Regions from separate parts of the Cupriavidus nantongensis genome, predicted to be linked through region 2. Evidence: predicted binding sites of a transcription regulator. Region 2 holds the regulator's gene; each other region holds the start of a gene.
What was found. Region 2 encodes sigma-54, which starts transcription at its own class of promoters, with help from an activator protein. Its sites were predicted from a motif close to TGGCANGNAANCTGCTTT; they were not measured.
Positions count from the first base shown of each region.

Region 1: the regulator sigma-54 is predicted to act here: its motif matches at 3,954-3,971, upstream of A2G96_RS06920 (circularly permuted type 2 ATP-grasp protein).
Region 3: the regulator sigma-54 is predicted to act here: its motif matches at 3,215-3,232, upstream of A2G96_RS22725 (phenol hydroxylase subunit).

Region 1 covers NZ_CP014844.1:1,498,491-1,503,748, reverse strand. The annotation lists gene A2G96_RS06935 (proteasome-type protease) at 1-242, opposite strand, end outside; gene A2G96_RS06930 (transglutaminase family protein) at 370-1,209, opposite strand; gene A2G96_RS06925 (alpha-E domain-containing protein) at 1,256-2,230, opposite strand; gene A2G96_RS06920 (circularly permuted type 2 ATP-grasp protein) at 2,253-3,728, opposite strand; gene A2G96_RS06915 (gluconokinase) at 4,072-4,578, opposite strand; gene edd (phosphogluconate dehydratase) at 4,649-5,258, opposite strand, start outside.
Region 2 covers NZ_CP014844.1:668,798-674,055, forward strand. The annotation lists gene A2G96_RS03040 (PsiF family protein) at 1-274, opposite strand, end outside; gene hprK (HPr(Ser) kinase/phosphatase) at 446-1,417, opposite strand; gene A2G96_RS03050 (PTS sugar transporter subunit IIA) at 1,500-1,955, opposite strand; gene hpf (ribosome hibernation-promoting factor, HPF/YfiA family) at 2,303-2,653, opposite strand; gene A2G96_RS03060 (RNA polymerase factor sigma-54) at 2,702-4,180, opposite strand; gene lptB (LPS export ABC transporter ATP-binding protein) at 4,304-5,104, opposite strand; gene lptA (lipopolysaccharide transport periplasmic protein LptA) at 5,113-5,258, opposite strand, start outside.
Region 3 covers NZ_CP014845.1:301,957-307,214, forward strand. The annotation lists gene A2G96_RS22710 (glutathione S-transferase family protein) at 1-118, shown strand, start outside; gene A2G96_RS22715 (enoyl-CoA hydratase/isomerase family protein) at 149-907, shown strand; gene poxR (phenol degradation transcriptional regulator PoxR) at 1,139-2,860, shown strand; gene A2G96_RS22725 (phenol hydroxylase subunit) at 3,267-3,491, shown strand; gene A2G96_RS22730 (aromatic/alkene monooxygenase hydroxylase subunit beta) at 3,545-4,540, shown strand; gene A2G96_RS22735 (MmoB/DmpM family protein) at 4,565-4,843, shown strand; gene A2G96_RS22740 (aromatic/alkene/methane monooxygenase hydroxylase/oxygenase subunit alpha) at 4,879-5,258, shown strand, end outside.

The DNA.
Region 1 (5,258 bases), 830 kb from region 2:
TCGAACATGTCGCGCGCCGTCCACAGCGAGCGCTTCTCGTCGTGATCTTCAATCAGGATCTGGCGCACCGACTGGCTGATCGCCAGGTTGCCCGCGGTCATCAGCACCATCACCCGGTCGCCGGGCTCCTCGAACACGGTCATCTTGCGCGCGGTCGAGATGGCGTCTACCCCGGCATTGGTGCGGGAATCGGACAGGAATACCAGGCCGGCATCCAGCCGCATGGCTACGCAATACGTCATGGTTTGTCTTGGTGTTCTTGGTGGCGGCCGGCCCGGGCCGGTGGTGGCCTGCGGCAATGGCCTGCATCACTCCGGATTCTAGCGCCCGTGCACCGGCACCGCGCCGCGTCTGGAAGCAAGCACCTAATCAGTTCGAAAGTGGCGTGATGGTTACATTGACTTCCAGCGTCTCGCCGCCGCCGCCGTCGCGGATGCCCCGCACTGGTGCGGCCGACGCATAGTCGCGCCCCACCGCCAGCCGGATATGGCGCTCGTCGGTCAGGCAGCCGTGCGTGATGTCGATGCTGCACCAGATCTGGCCGGCCGGGTCCAGGCATATGTCGGCCCAGGCATGGCTGGCCAGTTCGGTGGCGGCCGGGTCGTAGAAATATCCGCTGACATAACGCGCCGGAATGCCCAGCGCGCGGCACGCCGCCACCATCACCTGCGCCTGGTCCTGGCACACCCCGCTGCCCAGCGCAAAAGCCTCGGCGGCCGAGGTGCCGACATCGGTGGTATTGGGCTTGTAGCGCACGCGCTCGCCGATGCCGCGCGCCAGCGCCAGCAGCGCATCGATATCGTGCCCCGCCGCCAGGAACGGCGCGGCAAAGGCCCGCATCGGCGCCGGCGCCGTGGTCAGCGGCGTGCTGCCGAGGAAATACAGCGGCGAGACCCGCGCCTCGCCGTCCGGAGGCGCATCGCAGAACGCATGGTGCCCGTCGCGGTCGAGCTCGCCATGCGGCGGCAGCACTTCGACCTCGCCGCTGGCTTCGATGGCGATGGTGCTGGCGGGCCCGGCCACCGTGAAGTTGTGCACGATGTTGCCGAAGCCGTCGCGGGCCGCCGACGGGTTGCCGGGTGTCGACAGTTGCCAGTAGTCCACGGTCTGCAGCGGACCCGAGCGCGGCTGCAGATGCACTTCGTGCACGCTGCGCCGCACCGGTTCGGTGTAGCGGTAGACGGTATGGTGGTGGATCTTGTATTTCACGGTATCAGGGCGCGGCGGCGGCACGGGGGGCTGCCGGCGGCCCGGCTCAGGCGGCCTGCAGCGGCACCAGGAAGTCCCTGCTGATGCCGTTGCCGAGGTCGCCGATGCGCTCCAGGAAGCTGGTCAGGTACGCATGCAGGCCGACGGCAAAGATATCGTCGATGCGCGCGTACTTCAGGTCGGCGTGGAGTTTACCAGCCTGCCGCTCGGTTTCCGCCGAATGCTGGTTGCGCACCGTATGCAGGATCGCCACCACCTCGTCCATGCTCGACACCAGCGAACGCGGCATGTCAGGGCGCAGGATCAGCAGTTCGGCCACGCGCTGCGGCGTGATCACCGCGCGATAGACCTTGCGGTAGACCTCGAAGCCCGACACCGAGCGCAGGATCGCCGCCCAGTGGTAGAAGTCATTGTGGCCACCGCCCTGGTCGGGGTTGGCCTCGGGCTGCTCGCCCTCCCGGCCGTTGGACGCCTGGAACTTGACGTCGAGAATGCGCGCGGTATTGTCGGCGCGCTCCAGGAAGGTGCCCAGCCGCATGAAATGAAAGGCATCGTCCTTGAGCATGGTGCCGAACTGGACCCCGCGCGCCAGGTGCGAGCGGAACTTGACCCATTCGAAGAAGCGCGCCGGGTCTTCCTTCAGCACGCCGTCGGCAATCAGGCGCTGCACCTCCAGCCAGGTGGTGTTGACGGTTTCCCAGACCTCGGTGGTGAGCGAGCCGCGCACCGCGCGCGCGTTCTCGCGCGCCGCGCGCAGGCAGCTCATGATCGACGAGGCATTGGTCATGTCGCGTACCATGAAGTCGATCACGTCGTCGCGCGACAGCAGGCCGTACTTGTGGTCGAACACCTCGGTCAGCTCCGAGATATCGAGCATGGCCCACCAGCCCTGCTCGGCCACTTCGGCCGATTGCGGCAGCAGCGAGGTCTGGTAGTTGACGTCGAGCATGCGCGCGGTGTTCTCCGCGCGCTCGGTGTAGCGGGCCATCCAGAACAGGTGGTCGGCGGTGCGGCTCAGCATGCGGGCTCTCCCGAATCGGCGTTCATCGTTCCAGCACCCAGGTGTCCTTGGTGCCGCCACCCTGCGAGGAATTCACCACCAGCGAACCCTCGCGCAGCGCCACGCGCGTCAGCCCGCCCGGCACCATCCGCACCTCCTTGCCCGACAGCACGAACGGGCGCAGGTCGATATGGCGCGGGGCGATGCCGGCCTCGACATAGGTCGGGCAGGTCGACAGCGCCAGCGTGGGCTGCGCGATGTACTGCTCCGGCCTGGAGCGGACCACCTCGCGGAAGGCATCGATCTCGGCGCGCGTCGCCGCCGGCCCGACCAGCATGCCGTAGCCGCCGGCGCCGTGGGTTTCCTTGACCACCAGTTCGGCCATATGGTCCAGCACGTACTGCAGGTCATCGGCGCGCCGGCACATATAGGTCGGCACGTTGCTCAGGATCGCCTCTTCGCCCAGGTAGAAGCGGATCATGTCGGGCACATACGGGTAGATCGACTTGTCGTCGGCGACGCCGGTGCCGATGGCATTGCAGATGGTCACGTTGCCGGCGCGGTAGACCGACAGCAACCCGGCGGCGCCCAGCGCGGAATCGGGGCGGAACGCGAGCGGGTCGAGGAAGTCGTCGTCGACGCGCCGGTAGATCACGTCGATGCGCTGCGGCCCCTGCGTGGTGCGCATGAACAGGTGGTTGTCCTCGACGAAGAGGTCGCTGCCCTCGACCAGCTCCACCCCCATCTGCTGCGCCAGGAAGGCGTGCTCGAAGTAGGCCGAGTTGTACATGCCCGGCGTCAGCACCACCACGGTGGGATCGGCGATGGCCTGCGGCGAGACCCCGCGCAGCATGTCGAGCAGCAGGTCGGGATAGTGCGCCACCGGCGCCACGCGGTTGCGCGCGAACAGGTCCGGGAACAGGCGCATCATCATCTTGCGGTTCTCGAGCATGTACGACACGCCCGACGGCACGCGCAGGTTGTCTTCCAGCACGTAGAACTCGCCCTCGCCGGCACGCACCACGTCGATGCCGGCGACATGCGCATAGACATCGTGCGGCACGCTGACGCCCAGCATCTCGGGCCGGTACTGGGCGTTGTTGTAGATCTGGTCGGGCGGGATCACGCCGGCGCGGATGATGTCCTGGCCGTGGTAGATGTCGTGGATGAAGCGGTTCAGCGCGGCCACGCGCTGGCGCAAGCCCTTTTCCAGCAGCGTCCATTCGCTCGCGGGGAAAATGCGCGGGACCACGTCGAACGGAATGGTACGCTCGGTGCCGCTGTTGGCTTCGTCCTTGTCGCCGTAGACGGCGAAGGTGATGCCCACGCGCCGGAACACCAGGTCGGCCTCGGCGCGCTTGTTGGCCATGGTGCTTTCGGTCTGGCGCGCCAGCCATTCGGCGAAATGCCGGTAGTGCGGGCGTACCGCCCCTTCAGGCAAGGCCTGGCCTGCGTGGATCAGCGCCGGCGCATTGTCCTCGCGCCAGTCCAGCATCTCGTCGAAGTACCGCGCCGCCATGATGGCCGCTCCTCCATGTCGCGGGCGCCGCTGCTATGCCGCACCGGCCGCCCTGGTTGCCCTGGCTGTCCTGCCCTGCCGCGCGGCCGCGCCGGTTGGCGCAAGCCGTGGTGATGCCGTCGAGTCACTGGCCCTTCCAGCATACCCGTGCCGGCGAAAGCTGCAAGGTGGTGCGGCGGGCTGCCCGTGCCATCGCACCCGCGCGGCACCGGCATCGAAGCGAAGCTAGCAAGATGCCTGCCAGCGCACGCAAGAAAACGGCCGCCGGTGAGGCCGGCGGCCGTGGTTTGCGTTGCCTTCGGGAATCCGAGGCCATGCCTACCAGAGGCACGGCCGCGTCAGTTCAGCGCGCAGCGCTGGCGCCCTGCCGCACGGTGGCCTTCAGGATGGTGTCGACCAGCGCCTCGGGTGGCTGGCGGATGTCGAGCGCCAGCGCGTCGCCAGGTTCCTCGAGCGTATCGAACTGGCTTTGCAGCAGCTCGGGGTTGAAGAAGTGCTCGGTGCGCGCGGACAGCCGCTGGCCGATCAGCGCGGCATCCCCCTTCATGAAGACGAAGGTCACGCCGCCATCGGGCGGGCTCAGCCGGTCGCGGTAAGCCTGGCGCAGCGCCGAGCAGGTGAACACATGGGTGCGACCCTCGGCGCGGGCGGTGTCGATGGCCGCGCGCATCGCGGCCAGCCACGGCCAGCGGTCTTCGTCGGTCAGCGGGATGCCGGCGTGCATCTTGGCCTTGTTGGCGTCGCTGTGGAAGTCGTCGGCGTCATGGAAGCCGCAGCCCAGCCGCTGCGCCAGCAGCTGGCCGACCGTGGTCTTGCCGCTGCCGGAAACGCCCATCAGGATATAGATCATGTCTGCTCCGTCGGTCTTGGTATCGGATGGTGGGACCATCCTTGTCGGTTGCCTGCCTGTCCTGGTCCGGTTATTGTGCGACGGATCGCAACTCGGCGGTACGGCCGTCGGCGCCGGCCACTGCGGCATCCAGTTCGGACAGGTCGAGTGCGCTGCCGCCCTCTTCCGCGATCCGCGCATGGCGCCGGAACAGGCCGAACAGGCCACGCCCCAGGCTGAACTGCGCGAACGGATCGGCCGGCGCGCGCGCCGGCGCCCGCGCCGCGAATTCGGCCTCGTCGCCCAACCATTGCAGCGTGCCGGCGACGGCGTCGACGCGGATGCGATCGCCGTCACGCACGCGCGCCAGCGCGCCGCCGGCCAGCGCCTCGGGACCGACGTGGATCACCGCCGGCACCTTGCCCGAGGCGCCGGACATGCGCCCGTCGGTCACCAGCGCCACCTTGTGGCCGGCGTCCTGCAGCGCCCCCAGCACCGGGGTCAGCCGGTGCAGTTCGGGCATGCCGTTGGCATTCGGCCCCTGGAAACGCACCACCGCGACCAGGTCGCCGCCGAGTTGGCCGCCCAGTTCGCCAGCGTCGAACGCCGCCTGCAGCGCCTCCTGCGAATCGAACACGCGCACCGGGGCTTCGACCACGCGGTGCTCCGGCGCCACCGCCGAGACCTTGATCACGCCGCGA
Region 2 (5,258 bases):
TCGACAGGCATTCCTTCATGAACGCCTTGCGTTCGTCGCCCTTCTTGCCGGAAGCCTGCGCGTTACAGGCCTTCATCTTGTCTTGCTGGGTGTTGGCCGCGGGCTTGTCCGGATTGGCGGGGGTAGCAGGCGAGGCCGGCACGGCAGGCGTTGCCGGGGCCGCGGCCGACGGCTTGGCCGGCGTCGCAGGGGTGGCCGGCGTGGCGGTCTGCGCAAAGGCGCTGGCTGCGAACAGCGGGGTCACCAGCGCGCACACTGCAATCAGGGTCTTCATGCTTGCTCTCCTCGGGGGTGGACAACCTTATCGCCGCGCGCCGGAGTCGGCGTTGCAGCTTCCGTAACGGGCGTGATGCCCATTACAGCACAAAACGGAGCACGCCTGAGAAACGTTGACGAGCGCTTGCCACGCCGTTGTAAGCAATTGAAAACCGCGGCCGACGGTGGCTTAGAGCAGCCGGCCCTGGCCGCGCGAGACCGCATCGGCCTGCATCGCGGCGCGCTGGCGGTCCATGAAATCCCGCAGCGTGTCGATGCCGCGCAGGCGCAGGATGGTGTTGCGCACGGCGGCTTCGACCAGCACCGCAAGGTTGCGGCCGGCCGCCACCTGGATCTTGACCATGTGGATGGGCAGCCCGAGCACGTCCAGGTACTGCGAATCCAGCGGCAGCCGCTCGAACTCGCCATCGTTGCGCCGCACCAGCTGCACCACCAGCTTGATCTTCATCTTCCGCCGCACCGCGGTCTCGCCAAAGATGGTCTTGATATCGAGCAGCCCCAGGCCGCGCACTTCCAGCAGGTTCTGCAGCAGCGGCGGGCAGCGGCCCTCGATGAAATCCGGCCCCAGCCGGACGAAATCGACGGCGTCGTCGGCCACCAGCCCGTGGCCGCGCGAGATCAGTTCCAGGCCCAGCTCGCTCTTGCCCAGGCCCGATTCGCCCATGATCAGCACGCCCATGCCGAGGATGTCGAGGAACACGCCGTGCATGGTCACGCGCGGCGCCGAGATGCGCGACAGGTACAGGCGCAGGTGGTCGATCACCGCGGCCGACGACACCGGCGTGGTGAACAGCGGCGTCGACGAGCGCGTGCAGCGCAATTCCAGGTCCGGCGGCGGCTCCATGCCGTCGGCGATCACCAGGAACGGCGGCTCCAGCAGGATCAGCTCGCCCATCTGGCGCTTGCGGGTCTCGTCGTCGAGCCGCTGGTAGTACGTGATCTCGGGCTTGCCGAGGACCTGGATCCGGTTCGGGTGGATCAGGTTGAGGTGGCCCACCAGGTCCGCGGCGGAGGTCGCTTCGCGGGCGAATTCCACGTCAAAGGCGCGGTCCGCGCCCTCCAGGCCAGCGACCCACGAGAGTTTGAGGTCGGCTGCGTTGTCGTCGAAGATGGACTGGGAGGTGACGCCGGTGAGTTCCATGCGGTATGGCTGGTAAGGCGGTGTTCGAAGCGCGTGGCGCCTGCCCGGTCTGGTGCCGGCCCGCTAAAGGGGAATCAGTGGATCAGGGATGCCATGCGATCAGCAGTTCGTGCACGGCATCGGGCGTGGGCAGGGTCGCCAGGCCCTCGCGCATGTCGCGATCCGACAGCAGCTGCGCGATCTCGGACAAGATTTCCAGGTGTTGCTGCGTGGCCTGTTCCGGCACCAGAAGAAAGATCAGCAGCGAAACCGGCTTGCCGTCCGGCGATTCGAACGGAATCGGCTCGGCCAGGCGCATGAACGCGGCCAGCGGCTGCTTCAGGCCCTTGATGCGCCCGTGCGGGATCGCCACGCCGGCGCCCAGTCCGGTCGAGCCCAGCGACTCGCGCGCGAACAGGTTGTCGGTGACGATGGCGCGCGCCACGCCATGGTTGTTCTCGAAGAGGAGCCCGGCCTGCTCGAACACACGTTTCTTGCTGGTGACGCTGACGTCGAGGGTGATGTTGCCGGGTGGCAGCAATTTGGCCAAACGATTCATGGGCGATGCGCAGGATTTCAGTTAGCGGGCGGATCGTTCCGCCGGGCAGCGGCTGGCTCCCTGCCGCTGCGGGCGGGGGGACGTCCGGCCCATTATAGAGCAGCGGCTACCCCTGCCTTGTGCGGTGCAGCGCCAGCGGATGCGGCCACGATTTCTCTCTCTTTGTATGGCGCAGCATACACCTTGGCGCTGCGCTTGCGAACATTTCGGGCTCCCATGCGTGACAAGGTTTGCTCCGCTGCCACAGCCGGCACCGCCCCCGGGGCGCAAAAAAGCCGCGCTTCGCGGCGCGGCTTGCCTGTGGAATCCTGGTTCAGCAGCCCTCTGCGGGGCTGCCGGGCACGGGTTTATTGCTGCATTTGCGCTGCGGCCATCTGGTACTTGACCGCTTCGCGGTCGTGGCCTTGCACGCGATCCTTGTAGCGAATCACCTGACGGTCCAGCTTGTCGACGAGTGCGTCGATCGCCGCATACAGGTCTTCATGATGCGCTTCGACAAAGATGTCCTTGCCCTTGAGATGCAGATTGATTTCCGCGTACTGACGCCGGTCCTTTTCCTTGTGATTGTCGACAGAGAGCAGCACGCTAACGCCAATGACTTGATCGAAATGCCTGACGATTCGCTCCAGCTTCGTTTCCACGTACTCACGCAGAGGCGGCGTGATGTCCAGGTGGTGTCCACTGATCTTGAAGTTCATAGCGCTTCTCCTTCTGAAAGAGCCTCACCAGGCAGGCGGTGGGCTCGGCTACAAAGACTTGCGGAGATTGACTGCGGGGATTTTCAAGGCTTCACGATACTTGGCGACGGTGCGGCGCGCGACAACGAAGCCCTGTTCGCCCAGCAGTTCGGCGATGCGACTGTCGGAAAGGGGATTCCTCGGGTCTTCGGCTCCTATCAGTTGCTTGATCAAGGCGCGGATGGCCGTTGATGAAGCCGCGCCACCGGTCTCGGTGGACACGTGGCTGCCGAAGAAGTACTTCAGTTCGAAAGTACCCATCGGCGTGGCCATGTATTTATTGGTCGTCACCCGGGAGATGGTTGACTCGTGTAAACCCAGTGTATCGGCAATCTCCCGCAAAACCAAGGGGCGCATGGCGATTTCACCGTGGGTGAAAAAGTTCTTTTGACGCTCGACAATGGCCTGCGAAACCCGCAGGATCGTGTCGAACCTTTGCTGGATGTTCTTGATCAGCCAGCGCGCCTCCTGCAGCTTCTGCTGCAGCCCCGCGGTGCCGGTTTCGCCCTTGGCGCCACGCAGGATCTGGGCATACATATCATTGATGCGCAGCCTCGGCATCACATCCGGATTGAGCTGCGCGATCCAGCCGCCACCGCTCTTGCGCACGAACACATCGGGCACGACGAAGTCGGCCTCGGGGCGGCTGTACGCGTGGCCCGGGTAGGGCGCCAGCGAGCGGATCAGGTCATGCGCGGCCTTGAGCGCGACTTCATCGACCTGCAGGGCCTTCTTCAGCCGCGTGTAGTCGCGTACCGCAAGAAGTTCCAGGTGATGGGTGACGATGGTCAGCGCCAGTTCGCGCTGCGGGTGCGTCAGGCGGCGCAATTGCAGCGCCAGGCATTCGGCCGCGTTGCGCGCGCCCACGCCGGGCGGATCGAAGCTCTGCAGCAGCGTCAGGATGGCGTGGACTTCGTCGGGGTCGAACTCGAGTTCTTCGGGCAGCTCCGCGCAGATCTCTTCGAGCGATGCGCTCAGGTAGCCATCGTCGTCGAGCGATTCGATCAGGAAGATGGCGAGCCCCTTGTCGCGCGCCGAGATCTTCAGCGGCGTCAACTGCTCCATCAGGTATTCGCGCAGCGTGGGCTCGGCATCGCGCAGCTGCATCGGCGTCTTTTCGTCCTCGTCGCCTTGCGGGCGGCGGGCGAAGTCGTCCAGGCTCCAGTCGCCGTTGCTGTAGTCGTCGCCGCTGCTGTTGTCGCCGTAGCCGTCATCGGCGGCGCCTTCGGTGCGGGCGTCGCCATTGCCCTGGGGCTCGGCGGGGGCGGGCGCGGGCGCGCTTTGCAAGTTGACCGAGCCGTCGGCGGCCACGCGCAGCGGGCTTTCGATCCAGTCGTTCTCCCGCTCGAGCAGCGGGTTTTCCGTCAGCGCCTGTTCGACTTCCTGCTGCAGTTCCAGCGTGGAAAGCTGCAGCAGCCGGATCGACTGTTGCAGCTGCGGGGTCAGGGCCAGGTGCTGGGAGAGGCGGAGCTGTAGCGACGGTTTCATGCGACCTATTTTATGCGCATCTTTCCGATGTTGGAACGGAAATTGCTATCGCTGATGCGCCGTGATCGCCGCTGGCTCTCCCTGCCATGCAGCCATGGCGGCCCGCGCCGGGCCGCCAGCTTGTCACATGCGGAAGTTCTCGCCCAGGTAGACGCGCCGCACGGCGTCGTTGGCGATGATCTCTTCGGGCTGGCCCGCGGCCAGCACCGTGCCTTCGCTGATGATGTAGGCGTGGTCGCAGATGCCGAGCGTCTCGCGCACGTTGTGGTCGGTGATCAGCACGCCGATATTGCGCGCCTTCAGGAAGCTGACGATGCGCTGGATCTCGCCCACCGCGATCGGATCGACGCCGGCGAACGGTTCGTCGAGCAGGATGAAGCGCGGCGACGACGCCAGCGCGCGCGCGATTTCGACGCGGCGGCGCTCGCCGCCGGACAGCGACAGCGCCGGGTTGTTGCGCAGGTGCGCGATCTGCAGGTCGTCGAGCAGCGCATCGAGGCGGCGCTCGATCTCGGCCTTGGCCAGCGGCTTGCCCTTGTCGATCTGCAGCTCGAGCACTGCGCGGATGTTTTCCTCGACGTTGAGCTTGCGGAACACCGAGGCTTCCTGCGGCAGGTACGACAGCCCCATGCGCGCGCGCTCGTGAATCGGCAGGCCGCTGATGTGGTCGCCGTCGAGCACGATGTCGCCTTCGTCCAGCGCCACCAGGCCGACGATCATGTAGAACGACGTGGTCTTGCCCGCGCCGTTGGGGCCGAGCAGTCCGACCACCTCGCCGCTCTTGACGTCGAGCGAGACGTCCTTGACCACCGTGCGCGAGCCATAGCGCTTCTTCAGGTGGCGCACGACCAGCGTGCTGCCGCCGGGCAGGACGGAGTTGGCTTCGACGACAGGCTTGTCGGCAATGGTGGCGGTATCGGTCATGGGTACGGTCAGGGTTTGTTGGCGGGCGCGGGCGCCGACTTCAGGTCCAGCGGCGAGCCGCCCGCGGTGCCGGACTTCTGGTCCTGGCGGGGCGACAGCACCGCGCGCACGCGGCCGGACGGGTTCGCCGCCGCGGCATCGCCGCTGCCGCCGC
Region 3 (5,258 bases), on a different contig from region 2:
GGCCGTGGCTGCGTGGTGGCAGCGCGCGCAGGCCCGGCCCGCGTTTGCGCAGGCGCGGCTGGAACGCTTCGACATCGCGCTGGCACGCCGTGGCGCGCCGGGCGCCGGCGACCAATGATTTCTGAAGATCCCTACTGGAGAATTCCCCATGCAGACTGATGGTTCCTTGCCTTCGCTCGACATTGCCGGCCATGTCGCCACGATCACCTTGCGCCGCCCGGAAGTGGCCAACCGCCTGGGGCCGGACGACCTGGCGGAACTGCAGCGGCATGTCGAGGCGGTCAATGCCAGCGCCGTGCGCGTGCTGCGGCTGCGCGGCAGCGGCAAGTACTTCTGCAGCGGCTTCGATATCGGCCGGCTCGCGGCCGGCCAGCGCGGCGCCGGTTTCGAAACCCTCGTCAACGCGATGGAAGACTGCCGCGCCGTCACCATTGCCGAGATCCACGGTGGCGTCTACGGCGGCGGCACCGACCTGGCGCTTGCCTGCGACTTCCGGCTCGGCACCCACGCGGTCGACATGTTCATGCCCGCGGCGCGGCTGGGCCTGCATTTCTACCAGCGCGGCATGGAACGCTATGTCAGCCGGCTGGGGCTGAACCACGCCAAGCGCCTGTTCCTGACCGCCGAGCGCATCGATGCCGACGAGATGTTCCGCTGCGGCTTCCTGACCGAGCTGCTGCCCGCGGAGCGCCTGCGCGAACGCGCGGAGCAACTCAGCGAAACCGTGGCCGGCCTGGCGCCGCTGGCGGTGCAGGGCATGAAGCGGCATCTGAACGCCATCGGCCGCGGCACGCTGGATGCCGCGGCACTGGCCGCCGACATCGGCGCGGCCAATGGCTCGCAGGATATCCGCGAAGGTGCGCTGGCCTGGCAGGAAAAGCGCAAGCCACGGTTTACTGGAACCTGACGCCGTCCATTGGCGCCGCTGCATCCCCACGCCACCGTGCGCGACCATACCAGTGAGGTGGCAACGTCGCGATAGCTCATGGTCGCCGGCGACCCGCAGCGGGGCGCATCCAGCGCTGCGCGCACCGGCGGCGCTGGCGCGCCATCTCTTTCTCCCTGGCACATAATGTGCGTAGCATGCCAGCCGAAAGGCACATTCGAGCGGATCATCCGCCGGCACTGAGGGGAGACAATGAGCAGTTCAACCGACAAGTTCTCGGCCACCATGCGCGATGGCCTGGCCGATCTTGCCCGCCGCCTGCGCTTCGCCATGGAGGAGGGCGCGATCTGGCTGGACGAGCAGCGCATGATCCTGATCCACACCGCTGCGCTGGCCGCGCTGCGCAAGGAACTGGTGGACACCCTGGGCATGGAGCGCGCGCGCGGGCTGTTCACGCGCATGGGTTTTCATTCGGGCATGCGCGATGCCGAAGTGGCCAGGAAACTGCGCGCGGGCCACAGCGACTTCGGCCAGCTCGAGATCGGCCCTTGCCTGCATACCATCGAGGGGGTGGTGCGGGTCACGCCGGTCAAGGTCGATATCGACATTGCCGCCGGCATCTACGATGGCGAGTTCCTGTGGGAAGACTCGTTCGAGGGCGACGTGCACCGGCAGTTGTTCGGCATCGTCGACCAGCCTGCCTGCTGGATGCAGATCGGCTATGCCACCGGCTACACCTCGGCGCTGATGGGCCGAACCATCCTGTATCGCGAGGTGGAGTGCATTGCCTGCGGGCATCCGCATTGCCGCATCGTCGGCAAGCCGGTGGAAGCCTGGGAAGATGGCGCACAGGTGCTGGCGCTGTACCAGCCCGACCCCGTGATCGAGACCCTGATCGCCTTGCAGAGCGAGGTCGAGCACCTGCGCGCGCTGCAGGGCGGGCCAGCTACGCCGGCCGACCTGGTCGGCACCTCACCCGGCTTTCGCGCCGCATGGGGCCTGCTGCAGCGAGCCGCCGCCAGCAACGTGACGGTGCTGCTGCTGGGCGAGACCGGCGTGGGCAAGGAGCGCTTCGCGCAGGCCTTGCACGGCGTGAGTGCGCGCGCCGACAAGCCCTTCGTCGCGGTCAACTGCGCGGCGATTCCCGATGAACTGATCGAGTCGGAGCTGTTTGGCGTGGAGAAAGGCGCCTTCACCGGCGCGACCCAGTCGCGGCCCGGCCGCTTCGAACGCGCGCATGGCGGCACCTTGTTTCTGGATGAACTGGGCGAGCTCTCGGCCTCGGCGCAGTCCAAGCTGCTGCGCGTGCTGCAGGAGGGCGAGGTCGAGCGCGTGGGTGGCACCGCCGCGCGCAAGGTGGACGTGCGGCTGGTGGCCGCGACCAATGTCGACCTGGCCGAAGCGGTGAAGCAGGGCACCTTCCGCAAGGACCTGTATTACCGCCTCAACGTCTACCCGGTCACGATACCGCCGCTGCGCGAGCGGCTCGACGATATCCGGCCACTGGCGGAGCGCTTCGTGGCCCGCTACGGCGCGCGCCACGGCAAGCGCATCGTCGGCATCACCGACCGCGCGCTGGCCGAACTGCGCCACTATGACTGGCCCGGCAATGTGCGCGAACTGGAGAACGTGATCGAGCGCGGCGTGATCCTGGCCAGCCACGGCGGCCAGATTGGCGCCGACCACCTGTTCCTGCCGGGCACCGTGGCGCCGCCGCTGGATACCGCGCCACGGCTGGGCGCGGGCGGCACGCTGCCGGACCTGCGCGAAGCCGCGGTCCATGCGCTGCTGGACCAGATGTCAGAACAGCAGCTGGCGCTGGGCGATGTCGAGACCGTGCTGATGGAGGCCGCGATGCAGCGCGCGGATGGCAACATGAGCCAGGCCGCGCGGTTGCTGGGGATTACGCGGCCGCAGCTGGCGTATCGGTGGAAGACGCGGGGTGCGCGTGGGGGGAATGGGCACGGCGACTGAGGCCGCGCTTCCTTTCCCTTCCGCTTTTCCATTTGATCATTTGATGCAGGCGCTCCCAGGCCTTGCATCGCCCCGCATCCGCGCCATGCTGCGCAGCGCGAGCGATTTTCCGCTGCCGGATCAAGCCCTTTCCTCCTCCTGTCCCGCACGCGCTGCTGCGCCGCAGCGCCATCGCCCCCTTCGTTGCGCGCTGCCCGCAAACGCCCGCCCGGCGCGGCTTTTGATCATTTGATCAACGCTCGCGGACCGCATCATCAATTCATCGATGGCGGTCCTGCCTGCGCTTTCGGGTAAACGCGCACGATGGCCTCTGCCAATTCCCGGAAACCGTTGTGCCACAAGGCTTGCGGCCGCTGGCACGGTCTTCGCAGTAAGGCCCGCGTCCAGCCACGCCAAGGAGCGCGCGATGACCACCCCGTCGGTTCCCCTGTTCGAAGCCACGCCGCGCTATGTGCGGGTCGAGGGCCGTACCCCGGAGGGGTTCGTGCAATTCGTCTTCAGCGTGGCCGACCCCGAGCTCAACGTCGAACTGATCATGCCGGAGCCGATGTTCGAAGCCTTCTGCTGCGTCAACCGCGTGCGCTTCCTGCCTGCGCCTGAAGCCTCGCCGCAGCCCGAAGCCGACGACTGACGCGGCCCGCCTGCCGCCACATCACAACGAGAAGGGATACAGGAGACCAAGCGATGCAAGTCGATATCAAGACCCAGCAGATCCAGCCGCTGCGCCAGACCTACGGCCATGTCGCGCGCCGCTTCGGCGACAAGCCGGCGTCGCGCTACCAGGAGGCCACCTACGACGTGCAGTCGGAGGTGAACTTCCACTACCGCCCCACCTGGGACCCCGGCTTTGAGCTGTACGACAAGCGCCGCACCGCGATCGTGATGGAGGACTGGTATGCGCTGAAGGACCCGCGCCAGTTCTACTACGGCGCCTACGTGACCGCGCGCGGCCGCCAGCAGGACGCCGCCGAGAAGAGCTTTGCCTTCGTCGAGAAGCGCGGCCTGCTGCAGGCGCTGCCGGCCGAATGGCAGGAGCGCCTGGCCACGGGCCTGCTGCCGCTGCGCCATGTGGAGTGGGGCGCCAACATGAACAACTTCTATTGCGCCGACTACGGCTGGGGCACGGCGATCACGCAGGCCTGCACCTATTGCGCCATGGATCGCCTGGGCATCGCCCAGTACCTGTCGCGCATCGGCATGCTGCTCGACGGCAATACCGGCGTGGCGCTGGAGCGGGCCAGGGTGGCCTGGCTGGAGGGCGCCGCGTGGCAGCCGCTGCGCCGCTTCGTCGAACACACCTTCGTTACCGCGGACTGGTTCGAGACTTTCGTCGTCCAGAACCTGGTGCTGGACGGACTGCTCTACCCGCTGGTCTACCAGCACGCCGATGCGGTCATCGCGCGCGCCTGCGGTACCGGGCTGGCGGTGCTGACCGAGTTCATGAACGACTGGCGCGACGAGCATGCGCGCTGGGTCGACGCCGTGGTCCAGGCCGCCGCGGCCGAGTCCGATGCCAACCGCGTGCTGCTGTCCGGCTGGGCGCATGCCGCCGCCGCGCAGGTGGCCGAAGCGCTGGTGCCGGTCGCCAACGCACTGACCGGCGCCGACGGCGCGCAGATGGTCGCGCTGTGCCGCGAGCAGCTTGAAGTGCGCCTGAGCAAGCTCGGCCTTGCCGCCTGACCCATGGACCCTCGGAGCCTACCCATGACCGCCGCCGCCAACGTCTACATCGCCTTGCAGAACAACGACGACACCCGTCCCATCATCGACGCCATTACCGAAGCCAACCCGCATGCGGTGGTGTCGCAGTTTCCCGCCATGGTCAAGATCGATGCGCCCGGACACCTGACCATCGTGCGCGAGCTGGTGGCCGGCAAGCTCGGACGCGACTGGGACCTGCAGGAGATCCACCTGAACCTGGTCTCGCTGTGCGGAAACATCGACGAGGACGAAGACGCCTTCACGCTGCGCTGGAACGCCTGACCGCCCCGCGGCATCGCAAACAACAAGGAGACATCATGGACGCACGCAAGAAGCTCAACCTGCGCGAGAAGTACGCCTCGATGACGCGGGACCTGGCCTGGGAAACGACCTACGAGCCGATGGACAAGGTCTTCCCGTTCGACAAGTACGAGGGCATCCGCATCCACGACTGGGACAAATGGGAAGACCCGTTCCGCATGACCATGGATGCGTACTGGAAATACCAGTCCGAGAAAGAGCGCAAGCTGTACGCGATCATCGACTCGTTCGTGCAGAACAACGGCCACCTCAACGTATCCGACCCGCGCTACCTGAACGCGCTGCGGCTGTTCCTGACCGGCGTGACGCCGCTGGAATACGCCGCGCACCGCGGCTACGCGCACCTGGGCCGGCATTTCCGCGGCGCCGGCGCACG